Regions from separate parts of the Corynebacterium sp. TUM25020 genome, predicted to be linked through region 1. Evidence: predicted binding sites of a transcription regulator. Region 1 holds the regulator's gene; each other region holds the start of a gene.
The links. Region 1 encodes LexA, which represses DNA repair genes until DNA is damaged. Its sites were predicted from a motif close to CGAACANNTGTTCG; they were not measured.
Positions count from the first base shown of each region.

Region 2: AC05K6_RS05045 (error-prone DNA polymerase) is a predicted target of LexA. The motif match lies at 1,520-1,533, and genes of this name have one in related genera.
Region 3: AC05K6_RS03485 (HNH endonuclease signature motif containing protein) is a predicted target of LexA. The motif match lies at 1,963-1,976, and genes of this name have one in related genera.

Region 1 is NZ_JBWJFG010000001.1:397,499-400,775, reverse strand. Features, by position in the region: gene hrpA (ATP-dependent RNA helicase HrpA) at 1-414, shown strand, start outside; gene nrdR (transcriptional regulator NrdR) at 411-902, opposite strand; gene lexA (transcriptional repressor LexA) at 1,616-2,401, shown strand; gene AC05K6_RS01765 (DeoR/GlpR family DNA-binding transcription regulator) at 2,462-3,262, shown strand; gene hflX (GTPase HflX) at 3,259-3,277, opposite strand, start outside.
Region 2 is NZ_JBWJFG010000003.1:128,093-131,369, forward strand. Features, by position in the region: gene AC05K6_RS05045 (error-prone DNA polymerase) at 1-1,508, opposite strand, end outside; gene AC05K6_RS05050 (MetQ/NlpA family ABC transporter substrate-binding protein) at 1,684-2,544, shown strand; gene AC05K6_RS05055 (methionine ABC transporter ATP-binding protein) at 2,583-3,277, shown strand, end outside.
Region 3 is NZ_JBWJFG010000002.1:122,180-125,456, reverse strand. Features, by position in the region: gene AC05K6_RS03490 (DUF3899 domain-containing protein) at 1-547, shown strand, start outside; gene AC05K6_RS03485 (HNH endonuclease signature motif containing protein) at 544-1,845, opposite strand; gene grpE (nucleotide exchange factor GrpE) at 2,069-2,632, opposite strand; gene dnaK (molecular chaperone DnaK) at 2,632-3,277, opposite strand, start outside.

The DNA.
Region 1 (3,277 bases):
GCTGTGCTGGCCGTTGCGGACATGTCAGCGGAATTGAAGGGTTGGTCGGGAGATGCCATCGAAGATATGCGTAAGCAACTCGATTTCTTCCTGGGCAAGCATGCCATCGCCCGCAATGGCATTGAGCACATGCGCCATGTTCCGCGCTATGTGGAGGCCATGCGCGCTCGATTGGAAATGATGAAGACGGATCCAGACAAGGAAGAGGATCTGGACGAAGAGGTTCAAGAGGCTTTTGATCTCTTGGAAAAGACGAAGAAGCGGCTCCCAACGGCGAGGGCTGCCTCCCCACAGATCAAGGAGGTGCGCTGGATGATCGAGGAGTTTCGAGTTAGCCTCTTTGCGCAGAACCTAGGCACAGCGCATTCGGTATCCCTGCAGCGTATCCGTAAGAAATTGGAGAAGATCCGTTAGCTGTCGTTGCCTTCAGACTCTTCAGGATGCTGGGCTAGAGACTGGCGGTGGGCACGCAGCGATTCGATTTCCTGCTCGAAGTCTTCGGCACAATTAAAAGACTTATACACGGAGGCGAAACGGAGATAAGCCACTTCGTCCAAGGTTCGGAGTGGATCCAAGATCGCCAGGCCGATCTGGTTTGCGGGTACTTGGGAACCATGAGTCACTCGGACGGCTTGTTCCACTTCGTGCGCCAAACGCTTTAATGCGTCGTCGGAGACGTCGCGCCCCTGACATGCCCGACGCACGCCCTTGATAACTTTTTCTCTACTGAATTCCTCGGTCACTCCATTGCGCTTCACTACCAACAGAACAGACCTTTCAATAGTGGTGAAGCGGGTCTGGCATTGACTGCATTCGCGACGACGTCGGATAGAAACACCCATCTCAATGGATCGCGAATCAACAACGCGGGATGAATCTGAGCTACAGGAGGGGCACAACACCCTTCTCAGCTTAGTCGCCCCTCCCCCGACGCAGAAGCTGAACTATGGGATGAGAAGAGGCGCAAACCCAAGCAGCGTGGACATCACTCCAAGGGAGACCGCGGTTCCACCAGGCGAGTGAATGATTCGCTCCGTTCGTGCGCGAACTCTATCTACCCATCCCATTTGATTGTCGAACAGGCATTCGTTTGCGCCGGAGATGCGATCCATCTTGCGGCGCGGAATCGAACGCGCAACAGGTGCAGAAGAATACCTAAAGGTGTTCGAATTACCCCTAGAATCCAGTACTTCCCAATTAGGCTTAAGAACTTGAGGCCTACGCAGTGGCGCAACCCGATCATCAGGAAGCACACGGACATGCGATGCAGACTGGACAGTAGTTGCGGGACGGATGATCGAGGTGGTCATGTGGCTACTCCTTTACAATGCGACGTAAGGCTAATCAGCAAAGCCTCTTAGCGCCTACGTCTTATTCCCTTGGCTGTTGCCCTAGTGAACCATTCACGCCCGACAGGGAACTTCAAAAATTCTGGTTTCTAGATCATCTGTTCGAATCTCGAACACAGCACAGAATTTAGCACGCATGTTCGAACATGTCTAGACAAATCTAAACTTTTTCGAACACATATACTAGAAATGCGTTCTATTTCGGGTAGTGTGGATGCAGATCGCGAAATACCGATAAAGAGACCCCGCCGGAATGAGGTATAACCGTGTCCACCGACCAACCCACCGAAAGCCCTTCCCCTCGCCCTAAGCTTGGGCGTCCTCCGAAGTCCGAGGCTGACAAGCGTGCGGAGAAGCAAGCTCAGAAGGACGGTAAGAAGCCAGCCCTAAGCACTCGCCAGCGCCGCATTCTCGAAGTCATTCGCGATTCGACGGTCATCCGCGGTTACCCGCCAAGTATTCGCGAAATTGCCGATGCTGTAGGACTGCACTCGACGTCATCGGTTTCTTATCATCTCACCCAGCTGGAGAAGCGCGGACATCTACGCCGCGATGGCAAGCGACCTCGCGCGGTTGATGTGCGCTCCTTCGACGGCGTGCAACTCCCGGCCCAGACTAAACCCACGCCGCAAGCAGCTACTCCGCCCCCGACTTCCGACGAGGGAGAGCTCATGCCAGAGGCCACCTACGTCCCGGTTGTGGGGCAGATCGCCGCTGGCGCCCCGATCCTTGCAGAGCAAAATGTTGAGGCTCACTTCCCACTACCACAGGAGTTGGTAGGTAGCGGAGAGCTCTTCTTGTTGCAGGTCGTGGGCGAGTCTATGCATGATGCCGGCATCTTCAACGGAGACTGGGTCGTGGTTCGCTCCCAGGCCGTCGCCGAGTTCGGCGATTTTGTCGCCGCCATGATCGACGGTGAGGCCACCGTAAAGGAGTTCCAAAAGGATGCCGACGGACTGTGGCTTATCCCCCACAACCCCCTGTTCGAACCTATCCCTGCCGAGGAAGCAACCATCCTAGGTAAGGTCGCAGCGGTTCTGCGCAAGATTTAGCTCCCCCCTATTGGTTCTGACGCCGCCGTCTCCGACCCGCTTGGCACTAAAGTAGCGCCTATGGAATCAGCAGAACGGCGCCGTCAAATAGCCTCCCTCACCGCCATTCACGGCAGGGTTACTGTGAATGAACTGGCGGAGAAGTTCGGCGTCACCGCGGAAACAATTCGCCGCGACCTCGCGATTCTCTCTGACGGCGGTGAGCTCTTCCGCATCCACGGCGGAGCGGTTCCGGCGCAGAATTTCCGTACAGACTTCACCACTCTTGCCACACGTTCAAAGGCATCTCTCGGAGCCAAGCGGTCAATCGCCCAAGCTGCAGTAAAGCTCCTTCCGGAAACAGGCAGCACCATCTTCATCGATGCAGGTACCACCACGGGCGTCTTTGCCGAGGCCATCGCCGAAGCCAATGCCACAAACGATCCCAAGCTGATGGCACCGAAGCTCAATATCGTCACGAACTCTTTCTTTATTGCCACCACATTGGCGGAATCCCCCCGTTGCGATGTCCAACTAATCGGTGGGCACGTCCGCGCCCTGTCTCAGGCCGTCGTTGGCGACCTTGCCACCCGCGCCCTCGGCGTCCTCCATGCCGATGTTGCATTCATTGGAACCAATGCCCTTACTATCGATCATGGGCTATCCACTCCCGATGCCCAAGAAGGAGCAATCAAGCGCTCTATGGTGGCAAACTCCGACCGCGTAGTCGCTCTGTGCGATTCCACGAAGTTTGGCCTGGACTATCTGGTGAGCTTCGCAACTATCCAGGACATCAGTGCCGTCGTGACCGACGAGGACGCTCCACAGCCCTACGTTTCCGAGCTGCGCAATCTCGGTATCGACGTCAGCTTTGGCAGCTAGTCTGCGGCTCTGAAC
Region 2 (3,277 bases), on a different contig from region 1:
GCGTAGCCGAGAGCCCGGCCAGCATCGCGGATCGCGCCACGGCGGCGATAGGTAATCACGTTTGCCACTTGCGCGGCATTCTCACGTCCATAGCGGGAGTACACGTATTGGATCACCTCCTCGCGTCTTCCCGACTCGATGTCGAGGTCAATGTCGGGCGGCCCGTCGCGTTCCGGGGAGAGGAAGCGCTCAAATAGCAGCCCCGACGCCACCGCGTCCACCGTCGTGATCCCCAGAGCAAAGCACACTGCAGAGTTCGCCGCAGACCCGCGCCCCTGACAGAAGATGTTGTTCTCGTGACAGAAGGAGACAATGTCGTGGACGATGAGGAAGTAACCGGGAAAGCCTAAGTGTTCGATCGTTTCCAGCTCGCGGTCAATGGTGGCCCACGCCTGGTTGGCGGCTGCAGAAGAACCGCGCCGTCCATAGCGCTCAGCTCCGCCGCGGGCGGTAATAGCGCGTAGCCAGGACATTTCCGTGTATCCCTCCGGTACGGGGAAATGCGGCAGGTTCGGCGCAACAAGATCCAGGGTGAAGGCACATTCGCGGGCGACCTGCACGGAAGTCTCGACGGCACGGGCTAGCCACTCACAATCGCCGGCGAGCTGCAGCATCTCCTCCCCCGAGCGCAGCCACGAGCCGCCCACCGGGTGGACGGTCGGCTCTGCGGCAGCGACGTCTGTGCGTTCGCGCAGCGCCGCCTTCGCCCCGGCCAACCGGGAGTGTTTCGGTGTGGCGCATGTAGGGGCACTGCTAACGATCTCACGCAGTCCGTAGTGCATCGCCAGGGCGTGGAGGCGTTCGTTGCGATCGGCATCCGCCGGGTTCATTGTGTGCTGCAACTCGACCACAACATTGGCCGTGCCAAAAAGCTTTATTAACCGCGCTGCCGTGTATGCGCTTGTCGTGCTTTCTGCCCACCGCCAGTCGAGAAGCACGAGCCAGTGGCCGCCCGCTGCCTCTGCTAGCTGGGAGAGGTCGGGGTACCGTACGGAATCTTTGTCGGGGTCGGCCATACGGGCGTCAGTAATAAGGCGACTTAGCCGCACATACCCTTCGCGTCCTTTGCACAGCACCGTGAGCGGCACGTCGAGGCTCAGCTCAGCACCGAACACCGTCGCGAGGTTCGTTTCGCCAGCATCGGAGCTCCCTGTGCTCTCAGCCACCGCCGTTGCGAAGCGCGCTGCCCCATAAAAGCCATCGCGATCTACACATGCAAGAGCACTTAGCCCCAGTTCGCGCGCCGCTGCAACCATTTCCTCGGATTGGCTCGCGCCGCGCAGGAAGTTGTAGGTGTTGCAGGCATGAAGCTCGGCAAAGGCGATTCCGGTTTTTCTTGTTGACGCCCCTTCGCCCCCAGTTACTCCCGTCTCCTCCCCTATTCCTATTGCCCGCAGGTTCCGCAGTCCAGGCCCTTGTCCGGACAGCACGCTTTCGAGCTGTCTCCAACTCAGTGGTGACCCTAGGGAGAAACTCCTGGACTGTGGCTTGCGAGACTCATTAGACACAGGCCAACTATAGAACACATATTCTATTAATGGGTAATATGTGGCCGCTTCCGAAAAAGCTCAAACTAAAACTAGACTAAGTTGTTCATTTTGGTTTAGACTGCTACCTTAATCGCACAGTTCAGCCCGGACGTTCCAAAAAGATCCGGGCCCATGACAATCCAGGAGGATTCCCATGTCCCTTCGCCAAAAGGTTGCAGCCGGAGTAGCTGCGGTAGCTATGGCTTTCAGCCTTTCCGCCTGCGGCGGTGACGATGACACGATCAAGATCGGCACCACCGACCAGGGCCAAAAGCAGTGGCAGGTCTTCGAACAGAAGGCTAAGGAAGAAGGCCTGAATGTCGAGCTAGTTCCGTTCGGCGACTACAGCCTGCCGAACCGTGCTCTGCAGGACGGCGAAATCGTCGTCAACAACTTCCAGCACCTGATGTTCCTGGCTGACTTCAACGTCAACAACGGTTCCAACCTGGTACCGATCGGTGCAACCGAGATCATCCCGCTGGGCGTGTACTACCAGGATCACAGCGAAGTTAAGGACATCGAGGAAGCCGGCGAGGTCGCCATCCCGAACGACCCGACCAACCAGGGTCGTGCCCTCCACGTGCTGGCATCCGCCGGTCTAGTGAAGCTGAAGGACGATAAGGTTCTCTCCCCGACTCCGGCCGATGTTGATGAAAGCAAGTCCAAGGTCAAGGTCACCCCGGTTGATGCCGCCCAGACCGTAACCGCCTACAAGGACGGCACCCCAGCCGTCATCAACAACTCCTTCCTGGAGCGCGGCAACATCGACCCGAAGTCCTCCATTGTCCAGGATGACCCGAAGGCAGAGGCTGCAAAGCCATTCATCAACGCCTTCGTCACCACCGAGGAGCACAAGGACGATGAGGATCTGAAGAAGCTCGTCGACGTCTGGCACTCCAAGGACGTTCAGGATGCGCTGAACGAGCAGTCCAAGGGCACCTCCGTCGAGGTCAAGATGGGCCCAGACGAGCTGTCTAAGATCCTGAAGGACACCGAAAAGCAGATCAAGAAGTAGCTCCCTTCCCTAACCCCCACTCTCAAAAGAGGTTCCCTATGGCTTCAGACGCGCAACCTAGCGTCGACCAGCCCAGTGCCGGCACCACCGGCACGAGCAACACTGGCACGAGCAACACTGGCACAGACATCGTCTTCCGCGATGTGACGAAGGTTTTCAAGCAGGGCAAGAAAGAAGTTCGAGCCCTGCAGGACATCACCACTCATATCCCGGCGGGATCCATCGTCGGCATTATCGGCTACTCCGGTGCAGGCAAGTCCACCCTCGTCCGTCAGATCAACGGCCTGGATCGCCCCACCAGCGGGCAGATCCTGCTGGATGGCCAGGACATCGTTCCCCTACCGGAATCGCAAATGCGCAAGCTGCGCAGCGATATCGGCATGATCTTCCAGCAGTTCAACCTTTTCTCCTCCCGCAACGTGGCAGGCAACGTGGCCTACCCACTACGTCTGCAGGGCATGCCTAAGCAGCAGCGCGAGGAACGTGTGAAGGAGCTGCTGGAGTTCGTCGGCCTTTCCGATAAGGGCAAGGCCTACCCGGAGCAGCTCTCTGGCGGTCAGAAGCAGCGCGTCGGCATCGCCCGTGCGCTGGCCACCAACCCCAGTTTGCTGCTGGCCGATGAAGCCACCAGTGCACTGGACCCCTCCACCACGCGCGACGTGTTGGAGCTCCTCCGCAAGGTCAACCGTGAGCTCGGCATCACCATCGTCGTGATCACTCACGAGATGGAAGT
Region 3 (3,277 bases), on a different contig from region 1:
CGCAGTGTTGGGCCTGACCCCGGATTCGCTGGAGGATCGAGGGCCCGTAGAGGACCTCTTCCGGATCGGCTACCGCAACCTATGGCAGGATCTGATTGATTCCGATCTTGAGGTGCAGTCCATCCAGGCGGACAAGAGCAAGCCCGGAGAACGCGTGTGGTTGTTCGTTGGATCCTCGTACTACGTGGGGTCTATTCCGATTCTGTTGGATGACATCGTCGAGCGTTACCTACCCCAAATCGATCGCGAGTCTGGGTTGTTGCTGGCAGCTCCGCATCGCCATGTAACGCTGCTCCGCGAGATGGATGAGGGCAGCGATCTCATGGGATCCATCAAGATGATGGCAACCCTGGCCGCCAACCAGTTCTCCCAGCAGGCAGGCGCGTTGAGTCCACGCCTGATGATCTCTCACATGGGCGAGGTGACTACGTTCACCAATGTGAAGTGGAATAGCGACCACACTGCGGAGCTTGAGGTCAAGCCGACCGCATACCTCACCGAGAAGCTTCATCTCGGTGACCTAGGGGATGGAGGCGGCCTCGCCTAGAACGGTGGCTCTTCCTCTTGGTTGCGCTGTTGTTTCCGCTGGTTGAACTCCACCACCCTCCGCGTTCGCTTTATGGCTCGGTGCCGGAATGTGAATCTTCCCAGCGGGCCGTTCGGAGTGGTGATCACGGTGTGGCCGTCGCCGTGGCTGCTCCAGGTTTCCACTCCATCGGAGGAGATCTCCACATCCCATGCTCCGGTCGTCTTCGCATTGTGATGCTTTGCACAGAGACAGTGGAGGTTTGACGTATCAGTCGGCCCGCCTTCCGGGTTGTTATGCACGAAGCGTTTGACGTGATCCAGCTGGCATTTGTGGGCAGGCACGTCGCAACCGGGGAACCGGCAAGTCCCGTCCCGCCCTTCCACGCTCGCGCGAATCAGCGGCGTCGGAGTATAACCAGCCGTGGTGGCCTTCCCCGGAGCCTGCAGATGGGTCACGCGAGCCATCCATTCCTTCGTAGCCAGCGGACTAAGCCAGGTGCCAGCGGCCCAGATCTGGGAATCCGGAATATCCACCCGGCGATATAGGTTGAGGTTCACTTCTGCAGTAGCACTCCCCCGCACCAGGCTTAGCAGCGCCCGCGCCCGCGAGCAGTTCTCTTTCTTCCGCACGCCATCAACCGCTTGAATCAGCTCTAGCGCCTCCAACTTAGGGAGAGTCAGATAAAACTCGGTATGGTCGTTTGGCCGGTCATCAATGCTCAGCCTTGCTGCACTTCCCAGCGCATCTTCGGCACCCTCCTCATTCGCATCGTCCGAGAGCATGGCCTGATCTGCAGGATCGATCGGACAAGCCAAAGGCTCGCGCTGCATCACGATCTTCTTCAGCCGCTGACGGATCGTGCCATGCCCAAGCATTGCCTGGTTAGGTCGAGTAGGTGAAAGTGCAGTGTATACATCGGCTTCTATGGCGGAGGCGTGGGCGTCACTAATAGCGACAAGGCTCTGCGCGACAATCCGCCAGATTTCCATGGAGTAAGCCCCCGTTTCGGCGAGCTTCAACAGCGATGGGAAGCGGCGGAAGGTCGCGCCGACGTCAATAAGCTGGATGACCCGAAACTCCGGGAGCCCCAGGCGGACACACAAGCGGGTGGTGACATCGCCGACGCATTCATGGTCGCGAGGCGTGCATGCCACAGCAAGGCGCGCATTGTTGCGATTGATGTCGCAGACTGCTGCGCTTATCGGGTCGGTAGGGTCGGTTACCTTCCAAAAAGGCTTCTGCGCCTGATCGGCGGATTGGTTGGGCGGACGCTGGTCTGGTGGCGATTCTTCTGGTGGTGTGGGTTGGTCGAACATCTTTCCCCTTTGATGATCAAAGTCCCCTGTGTTGCATGGTTTTCGTCCCGTGGTTTTCCGTGCGCAATAAGCATAGAAAACGCCCCCGACACTCCTTCCGAAAAAACACTACAAAATCGAACACTCGTTCTAAACATGTGTGTTCTAGCCATAAGAAAGGGCCCCACGGTAAAACCATGGAGCCCTCTTAAGGGGTTAACTCAGCGGTAGACCGCCAACAGGACTACTGCGGGTCGCCGATAATAACCATCGCATTGCGCAGCACCCGATCTTCTAGACGGTAGCCACGACGTAGAACGGTGGCCAGCACCTTCTCGTCACCACTACTAGTGTCCTGCACTGCCTCGTGGCAGTTAGGGTCGAATTCGTCGCCTTCCTCGCCGAACTTCTCCACCTTCATGGAGGCCATCACGGAGTGCAGCTTATCCGACATGGACTTCAGCGGACCGGTCAGATCGCCATGCTGTTCTGCCATCTCCAGGTCATCCAGGATCGGCAGCAGCTCGGAGGCTACGTCAGCCTTCGCGCCGGTAATCACGCTCACGCGGTCGCGCTCTACGCGACGGCGGTAGTTGGTGTACTCCGCCGTCACGCGCTGCAGATCTTCGGTGCGCTCGGCCAGCTCGGCCTCGATGTTGTTCTCGGCCTCGTCTGCGGCGTTGTTGTCGACGCCCTCATCTTCAGCCAGATCAGCTTCTGCCAGACCCTCGTCGACCCCTTGTGCCTCGGTTACTTCTGGTTCGGTATTTTCCGGGGCGTCCGGGTTCTGATTCAGATCTTCAGACATTACTTCTTATCATCCTCTGCGGAAGTGTCCTCATCGACAACTTCGGCGTCGACAACGTTCGGGTCATCGGTTGCAGCGGCACCTTCAGCACCGGATGCTGCTTCTGCCTCGTAGATAGCCTTGCCCATCTCCTGAGACTCAGCGTTCAGCTTCTCCACAGCGTCCTTGATGGCCTCGATGTCATCACCCTTCAGAGCCTCGTCCACAGCCTTGGCTGCTTCCTCGACCTTGTTCTGGGCGTCTTCGCTGACCTTGTCCTTGTTCTCCTCGACGAACTTACGGGTCTGGTAAGCCATAGACTCTGCAGAGTTGCGGACTTCCTGCTCCTCGCGGCGCTTCTTGTCCTCCTCTGCGTGAGTCTCAGCATCCTTGACCATACGGTCGATCTCCTCCTGGGACAGGCCGGAGCCTTCCTGGATCTTGATCGTGTTTTCCTTGCCGGTCGCCTTGTCCTTTGCGGACACGGAGACGATGCCGTTGGCGTCGATATCGAAGGTGACCTCGATCTGCGGAACGCCGCGCGGTGCAGGGGCGATGCCGGCCAACTCGAAGGAGCCGAGCAGCTTGTTGTGCGCAGCCATCTCGCGCTCGCCCTGGAAGACCTGGATCTGCACGCTGGGCTGGCTATCCTCAGCAGTAGTGAAG